Regions from separate parts of the Pseudoalteromonas sp. S2721 genome, predicted to be linked through region 1. Evidence: predicted binding sites of a transcription regulator. Region 1 holds the regulator's gene; each other region holds the start of a gene.
The links. Region 1 encodes sigma-54, which starts transcription at its own class of promoters, with help from an activator protein. Its sites were predicted from a motif close to GTTGGCACGNNNNTNGNNT; they were not measured.

Region 1 (4,826 bases):
TTTCACCAATTGTTTGCGCTAAGTAAACAGAACGGTGTTGGCCTCCTGTACAACCAATTGCAATGGTTAGGTAACTGCGGTTGTTGCGCTCTAGATGTGGCAACCAAGTCTGTACAAAGGTTTGAATCTGCCAAGTGAATTTTTGCACTATGCTGTGGCTAGCTAAATAATCCCTGACAGGCTGATCGAGGCCGGTTAGTGGCTTTAAATCAGGCTCCCAGTGTGGGTTCGGTAAAAAGCGTGCATCAAAAACGTAGTCAGCTTCTTTTGGAATGCCATGCTTAAAACCAAACGACATAAACGTAATAATCAGTTTTTTATCTTTCTTACCTAAAATCTTTTCACGAATTGATTCTGCTAACTGATGAACACTCAAATCAGTGGTATCAATCATAAAGTCAGCGCGGGTGATCAGCACATCAAGCAGGATTTTTTCTTGTTTAATGGCAAGATCAAGCGGTAAAGAATCAATCGATAATGGATGCAAACGGCGAGTTTCAGAAAAGCGCTTAATTAGGGTTTGGTCATCACTATCTAGGTAGAATAGTGTTGGGTTTGCAAAACCTGGCAGGTACTCAAGAATATCATTAAACTCTTGCTGCTCTTTCGGTAAGTTACGTACGTCGATACTGACGGCAATTTTGTCATAATTATCAGAAACACTTCGCACGAGCGAAGGCAGTAGGTTGACAGGAATATTATCAACACAGTAGTAGCCTAAGTCTTCAAGAACTCGTAAAGCGACCGATTTCCCCGAGCCTGAGCGACCGCTGATAATTATTAATTCCATTTATGCCTCTGATGCAATTACTTGAAATAGTTGCTGATCGCTTGTAGCACTTCGCAACTGTTTACAAAAATCTTTATCTTTAAGTCTATCAGCAATTGTTGACAAGGTCTTCAAGTGCAACTGGCAATCGCCATCTGGTACGATGAGTGCCACAAAAATATCAACGGGACGATTGTCTATCGCATCAAAATTGATGGGAGATTCACTGACAATAATAAATGCATGAGGTTCATCAGCACCACTCATTCGACCGTGGGGAATAGCTATTCCTCGGCCGATACCTGTACTACCTAACTTTTCCCTGTTCAGAAAAGCATCTAGGATATCTTGTTGAGATAAATGAGGAAACTGCTGGTGAGCTAACTCGCTAATATACTCAAGAATTCTTTTTTTGCTATTAAAAAGGACCGCAGCTTTGCTGCAGTCCTGATTAGTAAGTGAACTAAGTTTCATAATTTAATGTCGAGCTAATTTCTCTTTATGCTTAATGACTTGGCGATCAAGTTTATCGATCAATGAGTCAATTGCTGCGTACATATCTTGATGTTCTGTAGAAGCGAACAGCTCGCCTCCGTTTACATGTAAAGTTGCTTCTGCTTTTTGGCTTAATTTTTCTACATCTAAAATGACATGAACATTATTAATATGATCAAAATGCCTTTCTAGTTTTGCGAACTTAGTGTTTACATAGTCTCTTAATGAATCAGTGACTTCTACGTGACGACCAGTTAAATTTAGTTGCATAAGCATTTTCCTTCTATGTAAAACGTCTAAATCAGACTTTTACGCTGATTAGACGGAGGTATTGCTAGAGACTCACGATATTTTGCAATTGTACGTCTAGCTACTTTAATTCCTTGCTCAGCCAATATATCTGCAATTTTGCTATCACTCAATGGTTTAACCGAGTTTTCTGCAGCAACTAACTTCTTGATTAAAGCGCGAATTGCTGTAGAAGAACACTCACCACCATTTTCGGTGCTGACATGGCTTGAGAAGAAATATTTCAACTCAAAAATTCCCCTTGGGGTATGCATATATTTTTGTGTTGTAACCCGAGAAATCGTCGATTCATGCATTTCGACCATTTCAGCGACATCGTTTAGCACCATTGGCTTCATTGCTTCTGGGCCATGTTCAAAGAAAGCTTGCTGTTGTTGCACGATACAGTTGGTCACTTTTAGTAAAGTATCGTTACGGCTTTCTAAGCTCTTAATAAACCACTTTGCTTCTTGTAAGTGAGAACGAATAAATTGGCTGTCGCTACTTGATTTAACAGAGCGAGACATCGCTGCATATTGGCTATTCACTCTAATTTTTGGCATACAATCTGGGTTTAACTCGACTACCCAGCGGCCTTTCACTTTTTTCACTGATACATCGGGTATGACGTACTCAGATTCTTCGCGTACTATGCTATCCGCAGGCTTAGGATTTAAGCTGTGAATGAGCGTCATCACTTCTTTAAGCTCGTTTTCTTTAAGCTTAGTCTTTTTCATTAAAGTGCGATAGTCGCGACTTGCTAATAATTCGATATGCTCAGATAAAACCATTTTAGTTTCAGCTAAATATGGCGTATTGGCATCGAATTGACGAAGTTGTATACACAGGCACTCTTGTAAACTTCGCGCGCCGATACCAACTGGATCGAATAACTGTATTCTTTTTAAGACAGCTTCAACTTCATCGAGTTCGATTTCTTCTTCATCATTATTTTGATTAAAGCTTTCGACAATATCTTCGCAGCTAACCGTTAAAATACCTGAGTCATCGATAGCTTCAACGATGGCAACGGCAATCGCTTCATCGGTAGGACTAAATGGTGTGAGCTGTAGTTGCCACATTAAATATTCTTGCAGTGTTTCTGTTGAAGCACCTTGGTAAATAGACTCGTCTTCAGGCATTGGCCCAGACGATGTTGATGGGGCGGCACTCATGTACTCATCCCACGTAACATCCATAGCTAAGTCATCGCTAACCGTATCCTTACTCAGAGCATCACTGCTTTCTTGCTCGAATTCGCTAGGTGCTTCGTCGGCAGACGCGCTGACTTGTACATCGTCAGACTCCGCTTTTTGCTCATTCTTACCGATGCTTTCTTCGTTGTAATCCGCTTCTTCCACTTCAAGCAGAGGATTACTATCAAGCGCTTCTTGAATTTCTTGCTGGAGATCCAATGTACTGAGCTGCAACAAGCGAATGGCTTGTTGCAGTTGTGGAGTCATTGTAAGTTGCTGGCCCATGCGCAGCTGTAATGATTGCCTCATGTATCCCTAACAATCCTTTTTAAGTTATCGGTAACGGTGAAGACACTGTTATCGATTTTTTGTCATTGTATAAGTCTAGCAGATGCTCTAGTCGGTGGCGTAATGGTTACAGCCTGAATTGCTCGCCTAGATAAACATCACGTACAGTTTGGTCAGCTAATACGTGCTCAGGTGTCCCTGATGCAATTAGCTCCCCATGAGAAACAATGTAGGCTTTTTCACAAACATCAAGGGTTTCTCGAACATTATGGTCAGTAATAAGTACACCAATACCACGATTTTTTAGGTGCTCAATAATTTTCTTTATATCTAACACCGAAATAGGATCAACACCAGCAAAAGGCTCATCTAAAAGGATAAATTTAGGATTAGCGGCTAATGCACGTGCAATTTCAACGCGGCGTCGTTCACCACCTGACAGTGCCATACCTTGGCTATCGCGAATATGTTGAATGCTAAATTCATCTAATAAGTTGTTAAGCGTCTCTTCGCGCGTTGTTTTGTTAAGATCTTTGCGGGTCTCTAATATGGCCATCAAGTTTTGGTAAACTGTTAATTTTCGAAAAATAGACGACTCTTGTGGTAGATAACCAATACCTAAGCGCGCACGGCTGTGCATTGGCAAAAGCGTGATATCGTTATCATCGATGCTTATTTTTCCTTTGTCGCTTGGTACGAGGCCTACAATCATATAGAAGGTCGTTGTTTTACCTGCACCATTTGGCCCTAACAAGCCAACAATACTGCCCGCTTCAACTTCAAGACCGACATTTTTAACCACTTGGCGGCCTTTGTAGCTTTTAGCTAAAAGCTCTGCTTTTAATGTGCTCATGGTTGGCCTTTATCGTCTTTTTTATTTTCTACAGGCACTAAAATAGTGTGTACACGATCTGTTGAGTTTTCGTCTTTTTCTGCGCTGATCAGCTGTTGAGCCATATCATAGGTAATGCTTTTTGCCGTTACTTTTTGACCCGCTTGAGTGACTTCAGCTTCGCCATTGAGTGTTAAGAAGCGTTTCGCAACATCATAACGAACTTCTTCGGCGCTGGCGCTCATCACGGTACCATCAGCTTGCTTTTCTTCGAAGTAAGCTGGTTTGCCTGTAGCGATAATTAATTCGACTGTACCTTCGGTGTCACCGCCATGTGCCTCAAGTCGCTCTGCTGTAATGCGACGATCACCATGCACGATCTCTACGTTACCTTCGAATATGCCAACGCCATCTTTTAGTTTACCGACTTGGCGATCTGAGCTAATGCTAATTTGAGCGCCTGTTTGCTCGGCAGCTGCGCCCGAAAAGGCAATCAATAAGCTTGGGATCAGGAGTAATTTCTTCAGTTTATTGGTCATAGTATATGGTTCGTGTATGGTTAGTTAACTCAACAATTTCGGCTTTTAAATCGGCTTTTAAGCCTTTACCGGTAATTTTTAAATTCGGTCCTGTTAGTGTTACAGGTTGCTTTGAAAACATCGTCATTTTATCAATGTCGACATTAATATTTTCTGCTTTTATGTCTTCGATCATACCGTTATGGGTTAAGTTTTTAGCAACTACATCCCCTTCAAAAATCAGCTGATCATTTTCGTATAAAGTAGCTTCTTTGGCTCTTACTTGCCAAACTTGCTGATCGCTATAAATAGTAAAAATAGGTTGTTCAAAAAAGGTAAACCCTAATTGTTGATACAACTCCATTTTTGCAGCTGCCACTTTATGACTAATTTTACCTTGCTCGTCATAAGCTGTTTGCTTTAGAGCAACGGCAGTGTAA
Region 2 (4,826 bases), on a different contig from region 1:
ACGCACATCGTTCATCGCATCGAAAATACGGAAAACATCAACACCGTTTTTGTGGGCACGCTCAACAAACTTTTCGACTACATCATCAGCATAATGACGGTAACCTAGGAGATTCTGTCCGCGTAGTAGCATTTGTTGCTTAGTGTTTGGCATTGCCGCTTTTAGCTCGCGAATACGTTGCCAAGGATCTTCACCTAAATAACGGATACACGAGTCAAACGTCGCACCACCCCATGATTCAATTGACCAATAACCCGCATTATCGAGTTTTTCTGCCATGGGTAGCATGTCGTCTAAGCGCATACGCGTTGCCAAAAGAGACTGGTGTGCGTCACGCAATACTAATTCGGTTAGTTTTAATTTAGCCATGTTTAAGCTGCCCCGTTATTTTTGTTTATTTCGAAATTGAGCAATTGCAGCGCTGATTGCTGCAATATGTGCCTGTGGCACACCCTGTTGAGGTTGAATTTTTGCTGTACGCGTAGGTTCTGCAATTGCAGGATCATCAAATCGACCCACTACCTTTGACATTAAAGTGACTGCTGAAATCAAAATAGTCAGAAAAACAAACACGCCTACCATGCCTGTCACCATCAAACTGGCCGCAGTGGTGAGTAATCCACCTATATCCATACGACTCCCCTCGCTTACTTAAAATAAAAAGTTATTTTTGTTAAATAATTATGCACCAATAATAACAAACAAAATTCATTTGTATAGCACCATTGTAAATTGGTAAAACCAATTAAATTTAAAATAACATGACGTACATATAATTAACACCCCACTATTTATGCATTTAAAGCCCCGCTATAGATGATATAAATAATCAATATAGCCAGTCGTTATATGCTGAACTATTAATTAATAGCAACAAAATGGCTAAAAACCACACACAACAAGGTGTTAGAGGTAGCCAACCCAAATAAAGTTAAATTGGTCTTACCATTTATTGGTGCATTATCTCTTTTTCTCATGCATCTCAATATGAAAAAATATCACTATGAATAAGTTACATGCTTACTCGTAAAAGTTACCAAATGATGAGCTATCTAAAGAACAACAAAAACACACAACCCATTGAAATATATAAAATAAAAGTTCTGGCATAAAACTCGCTTCAGTTACATCGAACTTAAGAAAATTTAAATAGCCAAGGAGACCACTATGTTACGCTGGACAATTACTTTTCTAGTTATCGCGTTAATCGCAGCAGTGTTAGGTTTTGGCGGTATCGCAGGAGCCGCTGCAGGCATCGCTAAGATTATCTTTTTTATATTTTTAGTATTACTTGTTATTTCGCTGGTATCAGGAGCACTTAGAGGCAACGTCCCTAAGTAGTTAAAAGCAGATAACCACTTACTTTATTTTTAAATTTACAAGGAATTTCATTATGAAAAATTCAACTTTAAAAGCCGCAACTATCGCCCTATTTTCAGGTCTTTTCATCATGGGTTGTGAAGACAACTCTGCTGAAGACGCAGGTGAGCGTATTGACGAAGCAATTACTGATACACAAAATGCAGTTGAAGATGCATGTGAAGAAGTAAAAGAAGGTGTTAACGCAGAAGAAACTAACTGCTAATAGCACACCTTACTTAAGAAAAGCGGCCAAGTGCCGCTTTTTTGTTTTTTAAATGATGCATGAGATCTGAGATAATCGTAGGAATGGTTTTAACCGTGAACTTTTGGCTATAGCGTGAGTTTTTTCGGCGTTAAAACGCCTCCTACAAGTCTTAACTTGGGTTTAAAGTCTGATGACTTTATAAACCACCGCGCGAAATAAATTTCACGCCTACGTGAGCCTCAAACTCGATAACTTTACTCTTTCCTCTAGAAATTCGCTAACTTGTTGGGTTTTAATCTGATAGCTGACGGCTCTGAGTGCGTCTCCGTTCTACCCAACGTTATTACTCACATACCTTAGTGAGGGGCTCGTTTGTCGTTATACTTGCTATATGCCATTGGCCGTCGATAAAACTTACTTTTGCGACATCGCTTACAGCAAAATCTCCGGGGACATTTAAACGCGTTAAGTTACTCGCTAACTGCTGCTGGCAATATGGGCCGGTATCGCCATGCATTACAAGCACAGGCTTCTTAGTGTGCTTTGCAAAGTCGCTGATGGCATCTCGGTATAGTTTAAATGCATCACATTTAGAGCGCTGCGATTCACTACAGGCGGGTTTACTGCTTGGGTGGTAAATATCAGCCTGAAAGCCAAACACATAGGCCTTAGCATCTTGTTGAACAAGTGCTTGTTTTAACCAAATTAAGTTGTACTTATCACGTTTGTCAGCGGCATCAAGTGCTGCGTTTTTGTCACTTTTTAAAATTTGCGAGCGGCCATTAAAAGTGCCCGGTATATGCAAAGTACGAAACTCAATACCATCAAACTGCCAACGGGCATTCTCTAGCATTTCAGCTTGTGTGGCATAACCCTGTAGTTGCTGTGCTTTTTGTGTATAAGCATCGTCGAACATTAGGCCTTTAACAAAGCTTAGGCGCTCAAGCTCATCAAAACGCACCGATAGCTTCTCTCGGTCACAATCGGTCCATTCATTATCACCGGGGGTATAAATAAAAGGCTGTTTGGTCAACGACGTCAATAACGCTTTATTTGTTTGCAAAAGCTTGTTCGTGCAAGCAAGTGCTCCCGATTTCATATCACCAAGGTGCATTAAAAAGCCATGGGGTGTTGCTGCGATTGCTTTAGTAATTTTTCCATCTTTGGCGAGATTAATTTCATCAATCGGGGTGTATGGCATATCGCCCATAACTAAAAAAGTATTTGTGGTCATTGCAAGTGCTAATGACATTGAGCTAACAAACATACAACTTACACCTAAAAAATACAGATACCTTAAGCTCTCATAATGACAACTAAATGAAAACCAACTGCGGCAGTTTTTTTCTATCAATGTTAAACTGCTGCCAGTCGATTAATTGAGTCCCCAAATGACATTAAGTACAACTTACACACTAGATAAACCGTATTATTACGAATGCTTTGATGAGTCTTTGCCTTATTCATCTCAAGCCAAGCCTAAATACCCGCTGTTGATATTGTTAATAACCTTAGGCTTATTGGCGTTTTATCAATTAGAGAATCATTACCTTGGTAGCTTTATGATTATGCTTGCCGTCGTTGAGTGCTTATCGTTTTATTACAAGCGCCCATGGTGGGTCGCAAGACAAATGATGAGCCGTGCATCAGGCAGCGAAGTGACTATCGTATTTGATGATAATGGGGTGAAAGCCGAAAACCCGCATAAAAGCTACCAATTAAGCTGGCAACAGATTAGTGAGATTATTGAAACTGAGCGAGGTTATATTTTAAAGGCACAGCGCGGTATGCAATATATTTCTAAACAAGCGCTAAATGATGAAATGACAGCCGAACTAAATAAAAGAGCCACTCAGTGAGTGGCTCTTAAAATATCTGTCGCTGATTAAACGTTGCCCGGATTTGGGTTAGATTTCTCTGCTTGAATTCGCATGTAGATTTCTTCACGATGTACTGATACATCTTTCGGTGCGTTTACACCAATGCGAACTTGATTTCCTTTAACACCAAGAACAGTAACTGTTACTTCGTCACCGATCATTAGGGTTTCACCTACTCTACGAGTTAGTATTAGCATTCTCTTGCTCCCATGTTCCAAAAAATTAAAAGATTCCGCGTCAAAAACATTCTAATGAAATCTAGACTTAAAAGTAAGTAAAAACTCTAGATCTTATTCATTTTCGGTTAAAAAAACTTTGTGTAGCGCACGTACAGCCAGTTCTAAATACTTTTCGTCAATTAAAACTGATATCTTTATTTCTGATGTCGATACAAGCATCACTTTGATGTTTTCATCGGCAAGGGCATTAAAAAATAAACTTGCCACACCAGAGTGAGATTTCATCCCTACACCTACTGCAGACACCTTGGCAACATTGCTGATCCCTTTAATAGATTCTGCGCTGATACCATCTTGGTTACTGGTCAAAATTTCAAGGGCTTGCTCAAAATCATTCGTGTGCACAGTAAAAGCATAGTCTATTTTTTCAAAGTTATGATTAACTTGATTAATCATATCTATTTCGATGCCAAATTCTGCAAAAAGTTTCAAAATTTTTGCAAGGTTTTCCGTTCCTTGGTGTACGCCATTGACGTAAATCAAGCTTTCGTCACGATTAAAGGCGATACCCGACACAATGTTTGCTTGCACATCCGGCTCCTCAAAACTGATCAAGGTCCCTTGATCCGGGTTAAAACTCGATAACACTCTGAGCGGTATATTATATTTTCCTGCCGCTTCGACACTACGAATATGCAGTACCTTAGCCCCAAGACTGGCCATTTCGAGCATTTCTTCGAAGGTGACATGGCTCATACGTCGCGCATTAGGCTCAATACGTGGGTCGGTGGTGTATACCCCATCAACATCGGTGTAAATTTGACATTCATCGGCATTAATAGCGCCTGCAATCTCAACCGCAGAGGTATCAGTACCACCGCGACCAAGCGTGGTGATATTGCCTTCAATATCGCGGCCCTGAAAGCCCGCTATTATAGCAATCCGGTTATGTTCAAGTTCATGCTTTAGACGAGTCGCCGCAATCTCTTCAATCCGCGCTTTACCAAACATGTTATCGGTGCGAATGTTGACCTGATCAGCAAGTAAGCTTACCGCTGAGTGACCACGTTTAATAATAGCCATAGCGAGTAAAGAGACCGACACTTGCTCACCGGTGGTTAGCAATACATCAAGCTCACGAGCACTGGGTCTAGAATCGATTTGTTTAGCGAGTTCAATCAGACGGTTAGTTTCTCCCGA
Region 3 (4,826 bases), on a different contig from region 1:
ACACTAGGCTAAAACCCATAAAGGTATTTGCTTGCCATTCAAATCCTTCAAATAAGGTACTTAAGACCACTGCAACCAGTGGGAATAATACGATTACATAGCTTGCTCGCTCAGGGCCGATATTTTTAAGTAGCGCGAAGTAACAAGCAAATGCGATTACGGTACCAAATACAGCTAAATAGAAGAGCGATACCCAATAGCTGGTTGGGGCATTCAATGTCAGCTCAACGTCGCTTACTAAAACATAAGCTGCTAGCCCTAAAGCGCTGTATAACATACCCCAGGCATTGCCTTGAAGTACGCCAATATTACGCTGAGAGTTTCGAACACTGACCATATTCCCCAATGAAGCCACAAAGGTTCCAGATAGCGCAAGTAGTAACCCGACCAATGCACCATTACTCAAGTCGAATTGCTGAATTTGTGGCCAAAACAAGCTGGCAATACCCATTACGCCAAGTAGTGCGCCAAAGTAAATTCGTTTCGCAATTGGCTTTGCGAAGAACAAGCGGGTATTAATAATGTTCATCAATAGCAACATAGAAAACGCAATTGAGGCCATTGCTGAGGTGAGATAGTTCTGCGCCCAATACAGCACTAAATAATTTAAACCAAAGTTAAATAAAGCCAATAATGCAAAAAATCCGTGATCGCGCAGTGAATATTGCATAGGGAGTTTTTTTACCAGCACAAAGGCCCACATTAAAATGGCTGCAATGGCAAAGCGATAAAATAAAGAGACCTCAACAGCAACATCACCCAGTTGAAACTCAATAGCTAGCCAAGTCGATCCCCAGATCAGTACTGTAGCAAGGTAGAGAGCGGCGCTTTTCATAGTTAGTACCCAAAAATTGAAAGTATGTTCATTTTAATCCTCTTCTGTATACTTAACATATACAGAAAACTAGAAATGCAACCTATACAGTTTGGTGGGCTATGTCACAAGTTATCAGTCGTAGTAACAGTGAGTTCTTATATCAACAAGTTATTCAGCTAGTTAGAGATCTTTGCTTGCAAGGTTCGTTATTACCGGGTGAAAAGTTACCTTCGCTCAGAAAAATGGCAGACAAGCTCAACATCAGTATTCCTACTGTAAAGCAAGCGTATCAATTACTTGAAGGGCAAGGGCTGATCGAAGCCAGAGAAAAGTCAGGGTACTTTTTAAAGTCATCACAGTTAAATCAGTCTCGACCAAAGCGAGTTAGGCTCAGTCGAGAGCCTACCACAGTCAATAAGCAAGGCTTGATTGAGCAAGTCTACAGCGCTATCCACAAAGCTAATGTGGTGCCATTTGGTATCGCCAACCCTGTGGCTGCTGCACCGACAGATAAAGCACTGGCACGAACAATGCGCCGAGTAATGACACTGGCTGGCGCATCGGCAATTAATTACGGGCCGATGGATGGCTTTGCGCCACTTAAAAAACAACTCATTCATCGCTATCTGGACTTTGGTATTGGGGTTGATAGCGATGAATTAGTGATCACCAATGGTGCTCAAGAGGCGCTGGCGATTGCCCTTAAGTGTGTCGCTAAACCCGGTGATGTTATTGCTATCGAGTCGCCTTGTTATTTTGGCATTATCGAATTAATTGAAAGCTTAGGTTTAAAGGCACTGGAAATACCGCTGTGTCCTGATGAAGGAATATGGTTAGATGACTTGGCTCAAGCACTCGATGAGCATGATATAAAAGCCTGTGTGTTTTCTACCTCATTAAATAACCCTGTTGGCAGCTTTATGCCTGATGCTAAGCGTGAGCAATTAGTGGCACTGTTAGAGCAGCGTGATGTGGTACTTATTGAGGATGATGTTTATGGCGACTTACATTTTACGGCAAAGCGTGCGACGCCTGCACAAGCTTATTCAAAAAAGGGCTTAGTGATCACCTGCGCGTCGTTTTCAAAAACAGCCGCACCTAGTTACCGCATTGGTTGGATCATTGCCGGTAAGTTTGCAGAACAAGCAAGGCGACACAAACGCGCGCTTAGTTGCTCTGCGCCACTTATAAACCAGTGGACCTTGTATGAGTTTATAGCTAGCGGTGAGTACGACCGTAACATTCGTTTGCTTAGACAGCGCTTATGTACCAATAAAGAACGTATGATTTGGTGCCTGCAGCAATATATGCCAAGTTGTGCGCGTATAAGTAACCCGCAAGGGGGCTGTGTTATCTGGGTTGACCTTGGTAGCCAATATGATGCGGTAAAGTTATTTCATCTGGCACTAGAGGCGGGGATCAGTATTACTCCGGGGTTGATATTCTCAGCGGGTAAAAAGTACCGTAGCTGTTTTCGTTTAAGTTATGGCTTGCCTTGGTCTGAAAACTTAGAGCAGGCGATTAAAACGTTATCGCAATTGACTGTGCTGGCCAAAAAATAAAAAAGCGCAGAGCAAGCTCTGCGCGAAAGGACCAATTGTTTTGGTTCAGGGATGTTAATTAGTCAATTACTCTGCATTCTGTTTGAAAGTAAATAGTTGGTACTCTTTTAGTTGTGGTACTAGTACCACTAATTCTTGTTCTTTATGAGCGATATCTGCAAAGCTGCCGCATAATGCATCTGCACGCTCTTCAAGTTGAGCTGCCTGTGTTTCTACACGCGCTTCGATTTGTGCGCCCATGTTTTCCATACGTTGCTCAAACTCATCCATGTCGCCACCTGAACCTAAAAGTTCAGAGCCTAGCGCCACTAAAATACTGCCCATCGATTGCATCATGGCTGACTCGACAGCCGATTCGATTTTCTCATCGAATTGGTCTTCAAAGTTTTGGCCAAATTTTTCGAAATTTTGCTGACCCATGGTGAACGCACCTTGCTGATAGAAAGCGTTTTGTACTTCTACGCTGATATCGTCCATTAATTCTGAAATGTCGCTTAGGCCATCAATATTGAAAGCATTTGATACTTCTTCGATGGCCACACCTGCTATTTTTACGCCATCAAGTGCGATATTTGCTACTTCAGGAAGTTGGCTGCGTAAGCTGTCTGAGTAATCTGCAATTGCTTGCTGTTGTGAAGCATCAAGCGACACGCTTTGACCATCGATATATAAAGTGTGTTGATCGATGATTTTCATAGTACGATTATCGGCTGTGTAGACTTCTAACTCGCTTGGTGTGATGCGTACATCATTTATAAATTCAACATCACACTGCTCACCGCTGAATGAAATATTTGTATCATTATCGTTATGAGCCATTGCGCTGGTAGCGATAAATAAAGAACTTACTAACAATAACTTTTTCATTTTTTTCTTTCCTGTTTGAAATGACACAAATACATAATCAAATTGAATGCCATAATTTATAAGTTCAATTAATTCAATGGTTTGATGTGTTTTGAGGCTTTTTTAAAAATTGCGGGGAATAACTTTTTAACCATTTTTTAGTCAAATTAACTAAAAAATACACATGCATAAATGACTCTTATCGAAACGATAAAAAACTCTCACTTTTCAGAAATCAAATTTAGCGCTATTTATTCACAATATTGACATATGACCTATTTAGCATGGGTGTATGGCTTTATTTTGGTGGTTTTTTAGATACTAAATTACTACCGAGCTTTTTAATCTTTGCCAATTCATCGAGCAAATTTTAATCTCAAGAATTGGTCTCAAACACTTTATGGAGTGGGTTGTGGGTAAGACATTTAGTTATGACGCGCTAGATGACGATTTTGTTGAAGACGAGTACGAAATGGTCGGGCGTAATCAACACGACAAGAAAAAGCAACGCGTAAAGAAGAAGTTGGAAGACTATCTTGAACAAAAACGCTTGCGCAGAAACTTAGGCGATGACGACTTTGACGAGTACTTGAACGACTAAGCATAAATTTAGATAAAGAGGCAATTTGCCTCTTTATTGCTTTTAGACTTCGTTATTTGCCCAGTGCAGCTGCGATGTCTGACTCTAGCTGTTCAGGTTTTGTCAGTGGCGCATAGCGCTTAATGGCCTTGCCATCTTTACCAATTAAAAATTTGGTGAAGTTCCATTTTATTTTGCGGGTGATAAACCCCGGTAATTCTGATTTTAGGTATCTAAAAACAGGGTGAGCATGTTCGCCATTCACATCGACTTTGCTCATCATTAAAAAGCTAACGCCATAGTTAATAAGGCAGCTTTCTTTAATTTCTTTTGCATCACCTGGTTCTTGTTTGCCAAACTGGTTACATGGAAAACCAATTATTACTAAGCCTTGCTCATGATACTTTTCATGCAGTGCTTGTAAGCCTTCATATTGTGGAGTGAAGCCACATTTACTTGCAGTGTTTACAACAAGTACGACCTTGTTTTCAAAATCAGAAAAGTCAACGGTTTGGCCTTGTAGGCTGGTGGCAGAAAGTTGGTGAAATTCGCTCATAATGATAACTTTTTATTATTGTTGCATTGATTCTAACTTGCTTGGCATTTTTCTAAAAGGGTAAATTTTAATCAGCGGTTTTTCTTACTTGGCGTTAAGCATCGCAGCTAACTTAAAATTATAAACAATCCCATCCCTGCCAGTGTTGTGTAGTATATGTTATGTGTTTTATAGGCCACGATAACAGACACAACAGCAGCGCTTAGATAGGGATTTTGCCAATCTAGATTTATCCCTTCGTCATTAATAAATACAATGGGCACCCAAATTGCGGTGAGTACTGCTGGGGCGCTAAAACTTAAGAATTGCTGCATTTTTGGGCCGACTTTAAACGGTAATGCACGGTGCAAAAATAAGTAACGTGTGAAGAAGGTAATACACGCCATTAATAAAATGGTGGTCATCATTGTGTATGCTCCTCTTTTGCTTGCCAGCGACTAATTAGATAACCCACTGTCATAGCGA

Region 2: the regulator sigma-54 is predicted to act here: its motif matches at 1,103-1,121, upstream of CWC02_RS08055 (DUF1328 domain-containing protein).
Region 3: the regulator sigma-54 is predicted to act here: its motif matches at 3,282-3,300, upstream of CWC02_RS13780 (YggN family protein).

The regions. Positions count from the first base shown of each region.
Region 1 covers NZ_PNCZ01000008.1:66,220-71,045, reverse strand. Annotated here, with positions in the region: gene rapZ (RNase adapter RapZ) at 1-790, opposite strand, end outside; gene ptsN (PTS IIA-like nitrogen regulatory protein PtsN) at 791-1,243, opposite strand; gene hpf (ribosome hibernation promoting factor) at 1,247-1,534, opposite strand; gene CWC02_RS03610 (RNA polymerase factor sigma-54) at 1,561-3,057, opposite strand; gene lptB (LPS export ABC transporter ATP-binding protein) at 3,164-3,889, opposite strand; gene lptA (lipopolysaccharide transport periplasmic protein LptA) at 3,886-4,407, opposite strand; gene lptC (LPS export ABC transporter periplasmic protein LptC) at 4,397-4,826, opposite strand, start outside.
Region 2 covers NZ_PNCZ01000016.1:21,577-26,402, forward strand. Annotated here, with positions in the region: gene oadA (sodium-extruding oxaloacetate decarboxylase subunit alpha) at 1-369, opposite strand, end outside; gene CWC02_RS08050 (OadG family protein) at 385-633, opposite strand; gene CWC02_RS08055 (DUF1328 domain-containing protein) at 1,168-1,341, shown strand; gene CWC02_RS08060 (hypothetical protein) at 1,394-1,585, shown strand; gene CWC02_RS08065 (hypothetical protein) at 1,911-2,834, opposite strand; gene CWC02_RS08070 (YcxB family protein) at 2,959-3,426, shown strand; gene csrA (carbon storage regulator CsrA) at 3,453-3,644, opposite strand; gene CWC02_RS08080 (aspartate kinase) at 3,738-4,826, opposite strand, start outside.
Region 3 covers NZ_PNCZ01000035.1:65,753-70,578, reverse strand. Annotated here, with positions in the region: gene CWC02_RS13790 (DMT family transporter) at 1-835, opposite strand, end outside; gene CWC02_RS13785 (aminotransferase-like domain-containing protein) at 937-2,379, shown strand; gene CWC02_RS13780 (YggN family protein) at 2,446-3,246, opposite strand; gene CWC02_RS13775 (PA3496 family putative envelope integrity protein) at 3,638-3,826, shown strand; gene CWC02_RS13770 (glutathione peroxidase) at 3,879-4,361, opposite strand; gene CWC02_RS13765 (AzlD domain-containing protein) at 4,469-4,768, opposite strand; gene CWC02_RS13760 (AzlC family ABC transporter permease) at 4,765-4,826, opposite strand, start outside.